Regions from separate parts of the Erwinia sp. GW821-FHT03D09 genome, predicted to be linked through region 4. Evidence: predicted binding sites of a transcription regulator. Region 4 holds the regulator's gene; each other region holds the start of a gene.
The links. Region 4 encodes Fur, which represses iron uptake genes when iron is present. Its sites were predicted from a motif close to ATAATAATGAGAACNACTATCAA; they were not measured.
Positions count from the first base shown of each region.

Region 1: the regulator Fur is predicted to act here: its motif matches at 1,314-1,336, upstream of AC07U6_RS16325 (TonB-dependent siderophore receptor).
Region 2: the regulator Fur is predicted to act here: its motif matches at 1,466-1,488, upstream of AC07U6_RS00985 (TonB-dependent receptor domain-containing protein).
Region 3: the regulator Fur is predicted to act here: its motif matches at 876-898, upstream of efeU (iron uptake transporter permease EfeU).

Region 1 covers NZ_JBWKUK010000016.1:32,842-36,435, reverse strand. The annotation lists gene AC07U6_RS16325 (TonB-dependent siderophore receptor) at 1-1,273, opposite strand, end outside; gene AC07U6_RS16320 (siderophore ABC transporter substrate-binding protein) at 1,621-2,565, shown strand; gene AC07U6_RS16315 (ABC transporter permease) at 2,566-3,525, shown strand.
Region 2 covers NZ_JBWKUK010000001.1:187,075-190,668, reverse strand. The annotation lists gene AC07U6_RS00985 (TonB-dependent receptor domain-containing protein) at 1-1,348, opposite strand, end outside; gene AC07U6_RS00980 (GNAT family N-acetyltransferase) at 1,746-2,225, opposite strand; gene AC07U6_RS00975 (LysR family transcriptional regulator) at 2,308-3,243, shown strand; gene AC07U6_RS00970 (LLM class flavin-dependent oxidoreductase) at 3,231-3,594, opposite strand, start outside.
Region 3 covers NZ_JBWKUK010000004.1:27,763-31,356, forward strand. The annotation lists gene putP (sodium/proline symporter PutP) at 1-557, shown strand, start outside; gene efeU (iron uptake transporter permease EfeU) at 952-1,785, shown strand; gene efeO (iron uptake system protein EfeO) at 1,841-2,968, shown strand; gene efeB (iron uptake transporter deferrochelatase/peroxidase subunit) at 2,975-3,594, shown strand, end outside.
Region 4 covers NZ_JBWKUK010000009.1:32,793-36,386, reverse strand. The annotation lists gene AC07U6_RS10495 (hypothetical protein) at 1-213, shown strand, start outside; gene AC07U6_RS10490 (hypothetical protein) at 210-599, shown strand; gene mtr (tryptophan permease) at 716-1,963, shown strand; gene fur (ferric iron uptake transcriptional regulator) at 2,018-2,461, opposite strand; gene fldA (flavodoxin FldA) at 2,857-3,387, opposite strand; gene ybfE (LexA regulated protein) at 3,533-3,594, opposite strand, start outside.

The sequences.
Region 1 (3,594 bases), on a different contig from region 4:
TGTTTTTGGCGTTACGCTCGTCCGGATTGCCCGATACGCCGCCAACGGCCACGCCGCTGGCATCGGTGGCGCTAATCGAGGCCGGGTCGTTCAGCTCTTCACGGTTCCACTCCGCGCCGAGGGTGACGGTTTGCGATAACCACTGCTCAATCGGGATATTCACTTCGCCGCTGGTGCGGTAATTTTCCAGGCGGCTGGTGCTGAACTCGTCGCTGTTAATCATCCCCTCAACGCGGCCGGAGGAGCCTTCGTTCAGACGCGTGTTGTTGGTCTTCTCATAGGCGGCGGTGAATTTTGAGGTGCCCCATTCCCAGAAGCCATTGTGGGTCAGGCCGTACGTCTGGCGGTACAGGCGATTGGTTTCAGATCCGTACAGCGAGTCCACCAGGCCATTCGGGCTGAGGTTGCCGTTGCTGTACTGCGTGTCTCCGGCGTAGATATTGCCCTGGCGGCTGTAGCCGTAATCGAAATCAACGATTTGCGACGGCGTCAGTTTCCAGGAGAGCAGGGCGTTAATGTCTTTGTTACGCACGCCTTCACGACCGGCGGCGTAGGAGCCGTTCTGTGCGTTGTTGATATCGGCGGCGTCGGCGTCGGTTTTGTTGATATTACCGTACAGACGCATGGTCAACACATCACCGGCCAGCGGGCCGCTGAGGTTAAAGTTGGCGCGTTTGGTATCGCCCTCTTTGCCGTCTTCCGGCTGGTTGGTGAACAGGGAAAGCGAACCGCGCCAGTCTTTGGTCGGGCGCTTGGTGTAGATATTGATGACCCCGCCCGCTGCGCCGGAGCCGTAACGCGCCGCCGCCGGGCCGCGCAGCACTTCAATGCGATCAACCAGCTCGACCGGCACCCAGTTGGTGTCGCCGCGCGTGTCGCGTTCGCCTTTCCAGCTGTAGCGCACCGAACTGCGGGAATTGACCGGTACGCCATCGATCAGGATCAGCGTGTTTTCCGGGCCCATGCCGCGAATATCGATCTGTCGGTTGTTGCCGCGGCTGCCGTTGGCGCTGTTGCCGGTCAGATTGACGCCGGGCATTTTGCGGATGATGTCTGAGAGGTCGTTGACCGGTGGGCTTTTGGCAATATCGTCGGCGGTGATAATTGAAACGCCGGGCTGCTGTTTCAGTTCCTGTTCAGCGGTTTTCTGAACCGTCATCACGGCGTCGCTGTCGTTAGTTTCTGCGTCTTCCGCTGCACTGGCGTCGATCACCATTAAACCGGTAAGAAGCAGAGCCAGAGGGTGAATCCGAAAACGTCCATATCTGTTCATCAAATAATCTCAAATTGTGGATGATTGTAAGATGATGTGTATGATAACGAGAATTGTTATCATTTAAAGGTTTGTCAGGACGAATTCACAATATCTCCACAATTGGTGGCTTTTGTCAGTTTTTATCTGCGAAATGCCAGTAAATGCGGATTTTTCAGCTCGTTAAGTGTCATTTTCGTCTTTACATTCCGCGAAATTGTGCAGATTTTGTGTAGAACTCTGGCTTTAGCACGATGTGTTGATCTTAAACACTACACATTTCAGTCTTTTGCCGTTATTATCCCGCAACAAATTTAATACGAATAGTTCTCATTTATATCAGTTTTCTGATTCTCAGGAGAGAGAAAATGCGTTTCCCTCAGGCCATTACGTCATCTCTGTTTGCGCTGTCCCTGGTTTGTTCACCCGCTGCGTTTGCTGCCACTGAAGGCTCAACGGTCAGCATCGTTCATGCCCAGGGCACCACGGCGGTACCGAAAAATCCACAGCGTGTTGTGGTGCTGAGCCCGGCCGCGCTGGATATTACCGATGTGCTTGGCGTGAAAGTGATTGGCGTACCGAAAACCAGCGCCCACTACCCGGCGTACCTGGCAAAATATAATGGCCAGGACTATTTGGATGCCGGTACGCTGTTTGAGCCAAACTTTGAAGCTCTGAGCAACGCCAAACCTGACCTGATTATTGCCGGTGCCCGCGCGCGTGATGCCTACGGCAAACTGAGTGAAATTGCACCGACTATCTCTCCCGATCTCGACCCGCATAACTTCCTCGCGAGCATGACCGAACGCACCGAGCAACTGGGTGAAATCTTTGGCAAGCAGGAGAAAGCCAAAGAGGTGCTGGCCGCGTTTAACGCCCAGATCGCCGACGTTCGTAAAGAGTCCGCCAATGCCGGTAGCGCGATGATGCTGATGGTCAACGGCGGCAAGCTCAGCGCCTACTCACCGGGTTCCCGCTTCGGTTTTATCTATGATGTACTGGGCTTCAAACCGGCCACCAACTTTGCGGAAACCGGCAACCACGGCAACTCGGTATCACCCGAGTTCGTGATGGAAGCTAACCCGGAGTGGCTGTTCGTGCTGGATCGCGATAGCGCGATTGGCCGTAAAGAGGGCAGCTCGGCACAGCAGGTGCTGGATAACCCGCTGGTGCGCAAAACCAACGCCTGGAAAAAGCAGCAGGTGGTTTACCTGGATTCCGGCTCGCTGTATATCGCCGGTGGTCTGCAAAGCTACAGCCTGTTGATGACCCAGGTGAAGCAGGTACTGGATAAGTCGAAAACCCAGCCGTAAATGAAATCTTTCGCCTTTACCGCAGGCCTGGCATTATTGCTGGGCCTTACTGTTTTTAGCCTGTTTGTGGGCGTCAGCCGCGTTACCCTGGTCAGTCTGTGGACCGATCCCGAGATGCGCGAGATCCTGCTTATCAGTCGTTTCCCCCGTACTGCCGCGCTGCTGCTGGCGGGTAGCGCCATGAGCGTTGCCGGCCTGATTATGCAGATGCTGACGCAGAACCGCTTTGTCGAACCCTCCGTTGCCGGCACCACCCAGTCGGCCAGCCTCGGCCTGCTGCTGGTGATGATCGTCAGCCCCGCCGCGCCGATTATGCTGAAGATGGGCGTGGCCTCGCTGTTTGCGCTGTTCGGCACCGCGCTGTTTATGCTGCTGATTAACCGTATCCGGATGAAATCGTCGCTGATGGTGCCGCTGGCGGGCATTATGCTCGGTGCGGTGTTTAGCGCGGTCACCACCTTCCTGGCAATGAAGTTCGATTTGCTGCAGGCGCTGGGTGCCTGGGAGTCCGGTGATTTTTCCAGCGTGATGCAGGGCCGTTACGAGCTGCTGTGGGGCGTGGGGATTATTACCCTGCTGGCCGCGCTGATCGCCGACCGCTTTACCGTGGCGGGTATGGGGCGCGACTTCTCGGTGAATATTGGCCTGCGCTACCAGCAGACCATGCTGATCGGCATGGCGATGATCGCCCTGATCAGCGGCGTGGTGATCGTGGTGGTGGGCGTGCTGCCGTTCCTCGGCTTAATCGTGCCGAATATCGTCAGCCTGGCGCTGGGCGATAATCTGCGGCGCACCGTACCCTGGGTAGCGCTGCTGGGGGCGATGCTGGTCCTCGCCTGCGATATCATCGGCCGCCTGATTATCCATCCGTTTGAAATTCCCGTCAGCGCGCTGCTCGGCGTGCTGGGCGCGGTTATTTTCCTCGTGCTGATTGTGAGGTCAAAACGCCGTGTACACTGAGAATTCAACGTCCAGCCGGTTCACGCCGGGCCGCCGCCTGCTGCTGCTGAGCGCGCTGGTACTGGTGCT
Region 2 (3,594 bases), on a different contig from region 4:
TGTGTCCACTAAGGTCAAACTGGATATCGTCCTGCACGAAGCCACCCAGTACCGTGGTGCGGCTGTCGCCCTGCGGCTTCATGACCACGCTGGATGGACCCGGTGCCGGAGACTGGCTGAACGGGCGTTCGGCATCGCTGACGCGGCCGTTCAGACCGGCGCTCAGGTTATGACGACCCAGAGCTTTCGCCAGTTGCGTTTCCAGACCGTAGGTTTTTACATCATAGTCGGAGTAGACGCGCTGCATGTTGCCAGTCATTTCATCCGGCATCAGCGTGTTGTCATGGGCTTCGGTCTTCTGCCAGTAGGCTTTGGTCGTCAGGCTGTCAACCCACTCGCTGGACGGCGTCCACTCATCCTTCACCGAAGCCCCCCAGCGGCGGGTATTGCTCTGCTGGTTGGCGGGGCCGAGGATCGCAGAACCGCTGCGGTTCCAGCTGTCGTAGTTGGTGTGCTTAACCTTGCTGTAGAAATCCAGCACGCCGGTAAATTTATGCTCGTCGTTCGGCTGCCAGATGCCCGAGGTTAACAGCGCATCAGAGTGCCAGTTAGCCGGATAGGCATCATGTACGCCGCTGTTGTTGCGGGTCTGCTGACCGTCACGGCGGCTGTAGGCAATCAGGCCGCGCAGGGTCTGATCGCCTGCTGCAGCGGTAATGCCGTTGTGCCAGCTGCGGCTGGAAGAATCGTAGTCGCTCTGATAGCCGAAATAAGTGTCTTTGCCCGGCTGTAGATAATCATCGGCAGATTTCGGCTGGAACGAGACGGAACCGCCCATAGCGTTGTTGGCGTAGGAGGTTTCCGTGGCACCGGCAACGATATCGATCTGCCCGTAGACGTAAGGATCGATGTAGTCGCGGCCAATCCCGAAGGTGTTCACGCCCGCACGGCTGGCGTAGCTGCGGCCAGTCGCATCCGGTTGTGGAATGCCGTCAACGTCCAGCGCCACGCGGTTGCTTTCCAGGCCACGAATGTTGTAACCGGTGTAGCCGCCGCGGTCGAAGCCGCTTTTGCCGTCGGAAGAACCGCCGCTGGAACCGGTGGCGCTGATCGCCAGCTGGTTGCGCATCACCGAACCGAAATCGTTACTGCCGCGCTTCTGCAGTTCGTCAGCGGTGATGGTGGTTTTGGTACCGGCGACTTTCTTAATCTCCGGCGCGGTCACGATCATGATCGGCTCGTTGTTTTTAACCGGTTTGACCAGATTCTGTTTCTGACTGGTGTTAGCACTGTTAGCCACGTCGTTTTGCGCAGCAGGCGCTTCTGCGGCGTTAACGGCAGCGGTAAAAAACGTTCCCATGACGAGAGATGTCTGCAGTAATCCCCTGCGGGATGAAAATTTGAGCATGTCAAATACCCTGATCTATTTTATTGGTATTTGCCCGGCATCGGCTTCCTGTACAAACGGGTGTGTAACGAATCTAAAAGGGTATTGCAGGTGAATCTTTATATTTTACGACATCATATATAAATGATAAGCATTATCAACATGAAATTAATAATTATTTGCAATTTTCCGCGGAACTTTTTCGCTGGCAAAACATTGCGATGTCATTGAAGTGTGCAATGGAGTCAGCATGGGGAGGGGCTAAAGTGGGGTTGAGCGACGAGAAATATTACATAATTAGCTGATTTACGTGATTTTCTCAGCTTGCTGAGGGTCAACACAACGAAGCCAGCGGCAAGGCTGACTTCGTGCGCACAATCGTGAGGCTGATTCTCAGCCGGGCAGGATTGGCAAATAATCAGGAGGCGGCGAAGTCCGTCAGCATCGCACCTTCCATGCGGTAGCGCACCCACTCGTCCTGCGGTGCTGCACCGATGCTTTTATAGAAATCGATGGCGGGCTGATTCCAGTCCAGCACGCTCCACTCCAGGCGACCGCAGCCCCGCTCTACCGCCAGTTTCGCAATATGGCGCAGCAGCTGTTTACCCGCCTTTTGTCCGCGAAAACGCGGCGAAATATACAGATCTTCCAGGTAAATACCGTTTTTTCCCAGCCAGGTAGAGTAGCTGGTAAAGAACACCGCATAGCCCGCCGGGACGCCATCGAACTCACAAATCAGCCCTTCCGATTTACTGTCATCGGCAAACAGCGTCTGTTCAATATCCTGCTGTGTGGCAATCACTTCATGCAGCGCTTTTTCGTATTCGGCCAGTTCGGCGATCATCGCGAGGATCAGTGCGGCATCGCGGCGTTCAGCGCGGCGGATAACAAGTTTCATGGTTATTCCCGTCTTACATTGAGTTGATGGCGGGCAGAATACCCGCTAATCTCGGATGAATGAAGTGCATTGTTATCAGTATATAGTGAATTTTATGCATCCAAATTTACGTAACCTCGACCTCAACCTGCTGCTGGTATTTGACGCGGTCTGGCGACACCAGTCGGTAGCTCGAGCGGCGGAGGAGCTGGCGTTGAGTAATTCGGCGCTTAGCCATGCGCTAAGCCGCCTGCGCCGCCATCTTGACGATGAACTGTTTTACCGGGTCGGCCACGAAATGCAGCCTACCCTTTTTGCCACCGCGCTGGCAGAATCGGTCAATAACAGCCTGTCGCAGCTTAATCAGAGCGTACAGAAACGCCCCCGCTTCGATCCGGCAACAAGCCAGCACGAATTCACCTTTGCCGTCACCGATTTCACCACCTTCAGTCTGTTCCCTGCGCTGATGGCGAAAGTCCAGCAGCTCGCGCCGTGGCTTCGCTTTCAGTTGATTCACAGCGAACAGAAAGTCGCGCTGCACGAATTAATGGCCGGACGCGTAGACTTCGCACTGGGATTCAGCGAGGTCCACGATCGTCGGCTGCCGGACATTGAAGAAATGGACTGGATGGAAGATGAATACGTCGTGATTGCCTCGCCGCGTTTTTTCCCCGCGGACAGGCCTATCGACCTGGCGCAGTATATCGCCGCCCGGCATCTGGTGGTCACACCGTGGAATGAGAAAACGGGGTATATCGATAGCGAGCTGGCGCTGTTGGGAATGGAACGACATATTGCTCTGCGGATGCCGTCGGTGCTTGGCGCGCCGTTTATCATCGCGCAAAGCCCACTGCTGATGACCATTCCGCGCTATGCCGCAGAGCGTTTGCAGCACAGCGTGGAGTATGCGATCCATCCGCTGCCGTTTGCCATTCCGCGCTACAAAGTGAAAATTTACAGCTGGCAGAAAAACAGCCAGCGCGATGCCTGCCGCTGGCTGCTTGAACTGCTGCGCGGGTTGAAAAATCAGCTCGCGTGAGTCAACTGCTGTGATTCAACGCTGTAGCGGTTTTCACGCACCGGCAGATCCAGCCGCTCGCGCAGCGTGGTGCGTTCGTCCAGCTGCCAGTAGCCGCGTTCGGTCAGAATTGGCAATACATAACGGGTTACGTCTTCCAGTGCCTCGTTCAGCACCGGACCGCAGATGATAAAGCCGCTGGCTCCGCCCTGCTCCACCCAGCGAATGAAGGTGTCCGCCACCTGCTCCGGCGTGCCGAAGAATTCACCCTTCGGTAACGTGGTGCGATAGGCCACTTCGCGCACCGTCAGCTGCTCCTCTTTCGCCAGCCGTTTGATTTGATCGGTGGTTGAGCGGAAGGTGTTCTCCCCC
Region 3 (3,594 bases), on a different contig from region 4:
ACGGCGAACGTATCTTTATTGAGCTGACGCGTATTCTGTTTAACCCGTGGATTGCCGGGGTGCTGCTGTCGGCGATTCTGGCGGCGGTAATGTCAACGCTGAGCTGCCAGCTGCTGGTCTGCTCCAGCGCGCTGACGGAAGATCTGTACAAAAACTTCCTGCGTAAAAACGCCAGCCAGCGTGAGCTGGTGTGGGTAGGGCGCCTGATGGTGCTGCTGGTGGCGGTGGTGGCTATTGCTCTGGCTGCTAACCCGAATAACCGCGTGCTGGGCCTGGTCAGTTACGCCTGGGCGGGCTTCGGCGCGGCGTTTGGGCCGGTGGTGCTGTTCTCACTGATCTGGCGTCGTATGACCCGTAACGGTGCGCTGGCGGGGATGATCGTTGGTGCGGCTACCGTACTGCTGTGGAAGAGCTACGGCTATGCGGAACTGTACGAAATCATTCCAGGCTTCCTGTTCGGCAGTATTGCCATTGTGGTCTTTAGCCTGATCGGTAAAGCTCCTTCCGCCGCCGCGCAACAGCGTTTTGACGCAGCGGAAGCGGAATATCACAGCTGATAAACGCCTGAGCCGTTCTGCCCCGTAGCGGAATGGCTCTACTTTTCCTGGCAGGGTTCCTCAAAATGGGGAACCTGCTTTCCACAAAATCCTGTACGGTAAATACGGCCCAAAAGTTCGCGCATAGTGGCCTGACCCTGAATGCGCGACCGTTAAGTGATTAAGGCTTGTCAGTAGCCAGATTTCCCCATTCCCTCTCTCAGCAATCACCTTTTCAGGTTGAATGAAAGAAGTTTCCCTCCGTTACATTTCCTTAAATAATTCCCGCTCGGAAACAGCAATATTTCGCCTGAAATGCTTGTAATTCCTTGTCCGATAATGATAATCGATATCGTTTGTATTTTACTTATCTTTACTGCACTTGACCGTATTTAACACTTTTGAGGGTGTTGGCATGTTTGTTCCTTTTCTCATTATGCTGCGCGAAGGGCTGGAAGCGGCGCTGATTGTCAGCCTGATTGCCAGCTATCTGAAGCGCACCCAGCGCAGCCAGTGGTTTGGCGCGATGTGGGTCGGTGTGGTGGTAGCCGCTGCGCTGTGCCTGGCGCTTGGCTGGTTCATCAATGAAACCACCGGTGAATTCCCGCAGAAACAGCAAGAGCTGTTTGAGGGGCTGGTGGCGGTCATCGCCGTAGTGATCCTGACCTGGATGGTGTTCTGGATGCGCAAAGTGTCGCGCAACGTCAAGGCCCAGTTGGAAGATGCGGTGGATAACGCGCTGAAGAAGGGCAACAGCAGCGGTTGGGCATTGGTACTGATGGTGTTTCTTGCCGTTGCCCGAGAAGGGCTGGAGTCGGTGTTCTTCCTGCTGGCCGCTTTCCAACAGGATGTGGGCTACGCGCCGCCGCTGGGCGCGATGCTCGGTCTGGGCACGGCAGTGGTCTTAGGAATACTGATCTACTGGGGGGGCGTGCGGCTCAACCTGGCGAGCTTCTTTAAGTGGACCAGCCTGTTTATTATTTTTGTTGCTGCCGGTCTGGTGGCGGGGGCGATCCGCGCTTTCCACGAAGCGGGACTGTGGAACCATTTCCAGGACGTCGCGTTCGATTTTAGCAATGTGCTCTCCACCCACAGCGTATTCGGTACGCTGATGGAAGGCATGCTTGGCTACCAGGAAGCCCCGAGCGTGAGCGAAGTGGCGGTCTGGCTGATTTATCTGATTCCTGCGCTGCTGCTGTTTATGCTGCCGGCACGCGCAACTACCTCTGCGGCGCGCAGCACGCGCTGAAACTGACCGGGCAGGCAGCCGCCTGCCGGTTCAACTTTTTGACAGGGATTACACGATGACTACACACTTTCGCCGCCACGCACTGAATGCCGCTTTGCTGGCCGTTCTGACCTCTTCAGGGGCGGCGCTGGCTGCTGATATTCCGCAGGTCAAGGTTAGCGTCAACGACAAGCAGTGCGAACCAATGACACTGACGGTGGATGCCGGTAAAACCCAGTTCATCATTAAGAACAACAGCCAGAAAGCGCTGGAGTGGGAGATCCTGAAAGGCGTGATGGTGGTGGAAGAGCGTGAAAACATCGCCCCATCCTTTACCCAGAAGCTGACTGCCAATCTGGAAGCCGGGGAATACGATATTACCTGCGGCCTGCTGAGCAACCCGAAAGGTAAGCTGATTGTGAAGGCCAACGGCAGCAAAGTGAACGACGGCAAGCCGGACGTGCTGCAGCTGGTTGGGCCAATTGCCGACTATAAAGTCTACGTGATGAAAGAAGTCGATCAGCTGGTAGCCGGTACCAAAGCCTTTACCGATGCGGTGAAAGCGGGCGATCTGGAAAAAGCCAAAGCGCTGTATGCACCAACCCGCCAGCACTACGAGCGCATTGAACCGATTGCCGAACTGTTCTCCGATCTGGACGGCAGCATCGATGCCCGTGAAGATGACTTCGAGAAGAAAGCGGAAGATCCGCACTTCACCGGCTTCCACCGTCTGGAAAAAGTCTTATTTGCTGATAACACCACAAAAGATATGGATAAATTTGCCGACCAACTGTACAAAGATGTGCAGGATCTGCAAACTCGTATCAGCGAGCTGGCTTTCCCTCCGGGCAAAGTGGTTGGCGGTGCGGCAGGCCTGATCGAGGAAGTCGCTTCCAGCAAAATCTCCGGTGAAGAAGATCGCTACAGCCGTACTGACCTGTGGGACTTCCAGGCGAACGTTGACGGCGCGCAGAAGATTGTGAACCTGCTGCGCCCGCTGCTGCAGAAAGCCAATCCGGACCTGCTGGCGAAAGTGGACGGTAACTTCAAAAAAGTGGACACCATTCTGGCGAAGTACCGTACCAAAGACGGTTATGAGTCTTACGAAAAATTGACCGATGCTGACCGCAACGCTCTGAAAGGCCCGATTACGGCGCTGGCCGAAGACCTTTCCCTGCTGCGTGGAACGCTGGGGCTGGATTAATCAGATATGGCAAAACCCGTTGATGACGTGGCGTCAAGTTCACGTCGACGTTTGTTGAAAGGTGTGGGCATCCTGGGGGGGGCCCTCGCCGTGACCGGCGGTTGTCCGGTCCATGCAGCCGGGGACGGGAAAGTTTCGTCCCCGGGCACCGTTTCCCCTTCCGCTCGTAGTGAAAGCCAGCCGTTCTTTGGCCTGCGTCAGTCCGGGATCGTCACGCCGCAGCAGGCGGCAATGATGCTGGTCTCGTTTGACGTGCTGGCCGCGGATAAAAACGATCTGGTGCGCCTGTTTAAGCTGCTGACCGACCGCATTGCGTTTCTGACCACCGGCGGTAAAGCGCCGCCGGTGACCAATCCGCAGCTGCCGCCTATGGATTCCGGTATTCTCGGCGATGATATCTATCCCGACAACCTGACCATCACCGCCTCCGTCGGCGCGTCGCTGTTTGATGAGCGTTTCGGCCTGCAGGCGCATAAGCCGCTGAAGCTGCAGCGCATGACGCGTTTCCCCAATGATGCACTCGACGCCAGCCTGTGCCACGGCGATCTGCTGCTGCAAATCTGCGCCAATACCAACGATACGGCGATCCACGCGCTGCGCGATATCATTAAGCACTCGCCGGATCT
Region 4 (3,594 bases):
CAGCAAATGAGCCGGGGGAGTACGCTGTGGAATATTAACCGGCAGCTGACGTTCAGCCTCGGCACTGCGTTATTTACGCTGCTGCTGGCGGTGCTGAGCCATTATTTTCCTGGTGAACAGGCGTGGCATCTGGCATTTATTATTGCGGCCATTAGCGGTTTGCTTCCGCTGTGGCTGATTTATCAACGACGTTTTCATAAGGAAATCCAATGATCGATCTCACTAACAAAGCATCACAGAGCGTCATTGTTCTGCATCAGCTGATTGAGGCTGTCTTTCACGGTGACGGCAGCAAGACTGCCGAGCTGCTGACCCATTTTGCCGATGACTTTGTAATGATTACCCCAACAGGTAAAAGCCTGGTGCTGGCAGAGGTTGAGGCCTTATTCAACCGCTTAACCGGCGCGCGCCAGGGAATGATGATCAGCATTGAGCAGTGCAACGTTATTTCGCAGCGGGGGAATGAAGTGATTATTCAGTATCACGAGCTGCAACAGCAGCAGGATAATCATTCGCATCGTATTTCGCTGGCGGTGATTAACTGTGCAACCCAACCGCCACGCTGGCGCTATCTGCAGGAAACCATGGTAATAAACTGAATACTGTACTAGTTCACGGGTTCGGGCTGGTGTAGAATGTGCGGCGTTAATGCCGCTCATCCAGTGAATAATTCCGGTTATGGCGGCGAGTTTCCTATTTTTGCTAAGGATTAGTCATGGATTCACCGGTTTCCACCGCCCGCCCGCCTTCTACACTCTGGGGAACGCTAATTATTAGCGGCACGATTATCGGTGCCGGGATGTTCTCGTTACCGGTGGTGATGTCCGGTGCATGGTTTCTCTGGTCATCAGCATTACTGATTGTCACCTGGTTCTGCATGCTGCTTTCCGGGCTGCTGTTTTTGGAGGCCAGCCTGCATTACCCTGCCGGGTCCAGCTTTGACACGATCACTCGCGATCTGTTGGGACGGGGCTGGAATCTGATTAACGGTCTGTCTGTCGCCTTTGTTCTGGGGATACTGACCTATGCCTATATCTCCGCCAGCGGAGCGATTATTCAGCACACGCTGAGCCAGCTCTCACTGCCGGTTTCTGCCCGTAGTGCCGGTTTCGCCTTTACGCTTCTGGTGGCGGTGTTTATCTGGCTGGGCACGGCAATGGTCAGTCGTATGACGCTGATTTTTCTCGGTGCGAAAGTCATTACGTTTTTGATTATCTTTGGCGGACTGCTATGGCATATCGAACCGGTGAAACTGCTGGACAGTCATGGGGAGGAAAGCCATTACCTTCGCTATCTGTGGATGGTGATCCCATTCTGCCTTGCGTCATTTGGCTATCACGGTAATATCGCCGGGCTGGTCAGTTACTATCAGAAGAACGGTAGCCGGGTTTGTCGCTGTCTGGTATTCGGCACGCTGCTGGCGCTGATCATCTACTTTATCTGGATTATTGGCACGATGGGCAATATCCCGCGCCATGAATTCAAAGCGATTGCAGCACAGGGTGGAAATATCGACGTGCTGGTCGCCGCACTTTCGGGTGTGCTGCACAGCCCCCATCTGAATCTGCTGCTGGATATCTTCTCGAACTTTGCCGTCGCCTGTTCATTCCTTGGCGTTAGTCTGGGGTTCTTCGACTACCTTGCCGATCTGTTTAAGTTTGATCGTACAGCCTTCGGTCGGTTAAAAACGACGGTGGTCACCTTTATTCTGCCGCTGACGGCGGCGATGATCTGGCCAAACGGCTTTCTTGTGGCGATTGGTTATGCCGGGCTGGCGGCTACACTTTGGGCCGTGATTACCCCTGCAATGCTGGCGCGAAAGGCCAGGCAGCGTTTTACTACCGCAGCCTGGCAGGTAAGAGGGGGAACGGCACCAATCGTACTGGTGCTGATCTTCGGCGCGGTGAATGCGCTGGTTTCTCTACTTTCGTACTGGAACGTCCTGCCGGTCTATGCCGGATAACAGGCAAAAAAAACCGGTGGATGGCCACCGGTTTCATACTGATTTCAGAATGGATTACTCGTCGTGCAGCGTATCGTCTTCGCGGCAGTCGCCCTTAGAGCAATGGCCATAGAGGTACAGACTGTGATTGCTCAGTTTGATCCCGTGGCGAGTCGCGATTTCACGCTGACGTGCTTCGATATATTCGTCGCGGAACTCAATAACTTTGCCGCAGTCCAGGCAGATCAGATGATCGTGGTGGTGCTGCTGAGTCAGTTCGAAAACGGATTTACCGCCTTCAAAGTTATGACGGGTAACGATCCCTGCGTCATCAAACTGGTTGAGCACGCGGTACACCGTGGCTAAACCGATTTCTTCGCCCATATCAATCAGGCGCTTATACAAGTCTTCCGCACTGACGTGATGGCCTTCTGGTTCCTGAAGCACTTCCAGAATTTTCAGTCGTGGAAGCGTGACTTTCAGGCCGGCCTTCTTTAATGCGGTATTGTTGTCAGTCATGCGGATATTGTCCTGTTACTTTGCTAGTCACTTAGTGGCTGAAAAGCCCTGAACATCGGTTGACGCTAGAGTTGGATGCGTCACAGTATAGAACTCATACATCGAAATGAAAACAACAAGGAATGCCTGAAGCCACTGTTGGATGTAAGGATTAATGTCATTACGTCCAGTGAGGCCTGCGTCCAAATCTTACAAAGTTAACATTTCGCTCTATTTCATCCCATCGCACAACGATCATAAAAGATCGTTAAAGGGATGCTGGAGGATGAGAAAGCGGATAACCGATGGGGTTATTGTACATTTTTACAGGTGGTATTTACAAATACGTATCTATTACTTCTATAGGAAAAACCATTGGCCTGATGTGAGGTGTCTCTCACATCAGGCCGTTTGGCTCAGGCTTCGATGATTTCTTTCAGCTGAAGCTCATCAAAAATCTGCTTAACCCACTTATCAACGCGTTCGTTGGTCAGTTCAGGCTGACGGTCTTCGTCAATCGCCAGACCCAGGAAGTGGTTGTCATCGGCCAGGCCTTTAGAGGCTTCGAAATTGTAGCCTTCAGTCGGCCACTGACCCACCAGAATTGCGCCGTTTGGCTCAATGATGTCGCGGATGGTACCCATCGCATCGCAGAAATATTCAGAATAGTCTTCCTGATCGCCACAGCCGAACAGGGCGACCAGTTTTCCGTTGAAGTCGATCTCTTCCAGCGTAGGGAAAAAGTCATCCCAGTCACACTGGGCTTCTCCGTAGTACCAGGTAGGAATGCCCAGCAGCAGAATGTCGAAGGCTTCAAGGTCTTCTTTGCTGCTTTTGGCAATATCACGAACTTCTGCAACGTCTTTACCCAGCTGCTTCTGGATCATCTTTGCAATGTTTTCCGTATTGCCCGTATCGCTGCCAAAGAAAATGCCTACGATTGCCATGAGTTTAATAACCTCTTGAATCTTAATGATATGGTGACTGCCAAAATTTTTGCAGATAGCCGTAATAATAGCAGACCGCCGTCAACGGATAAACGAGTAATCCTGCGGCATTTGTCACTTTGTGCGTTGAGCACACGCGGTGCAATCAGGACTGCAGGTGTTTTAACTGGTTTAGCAGCATCTCTTCAATCAGCTCACTGCGGCTCA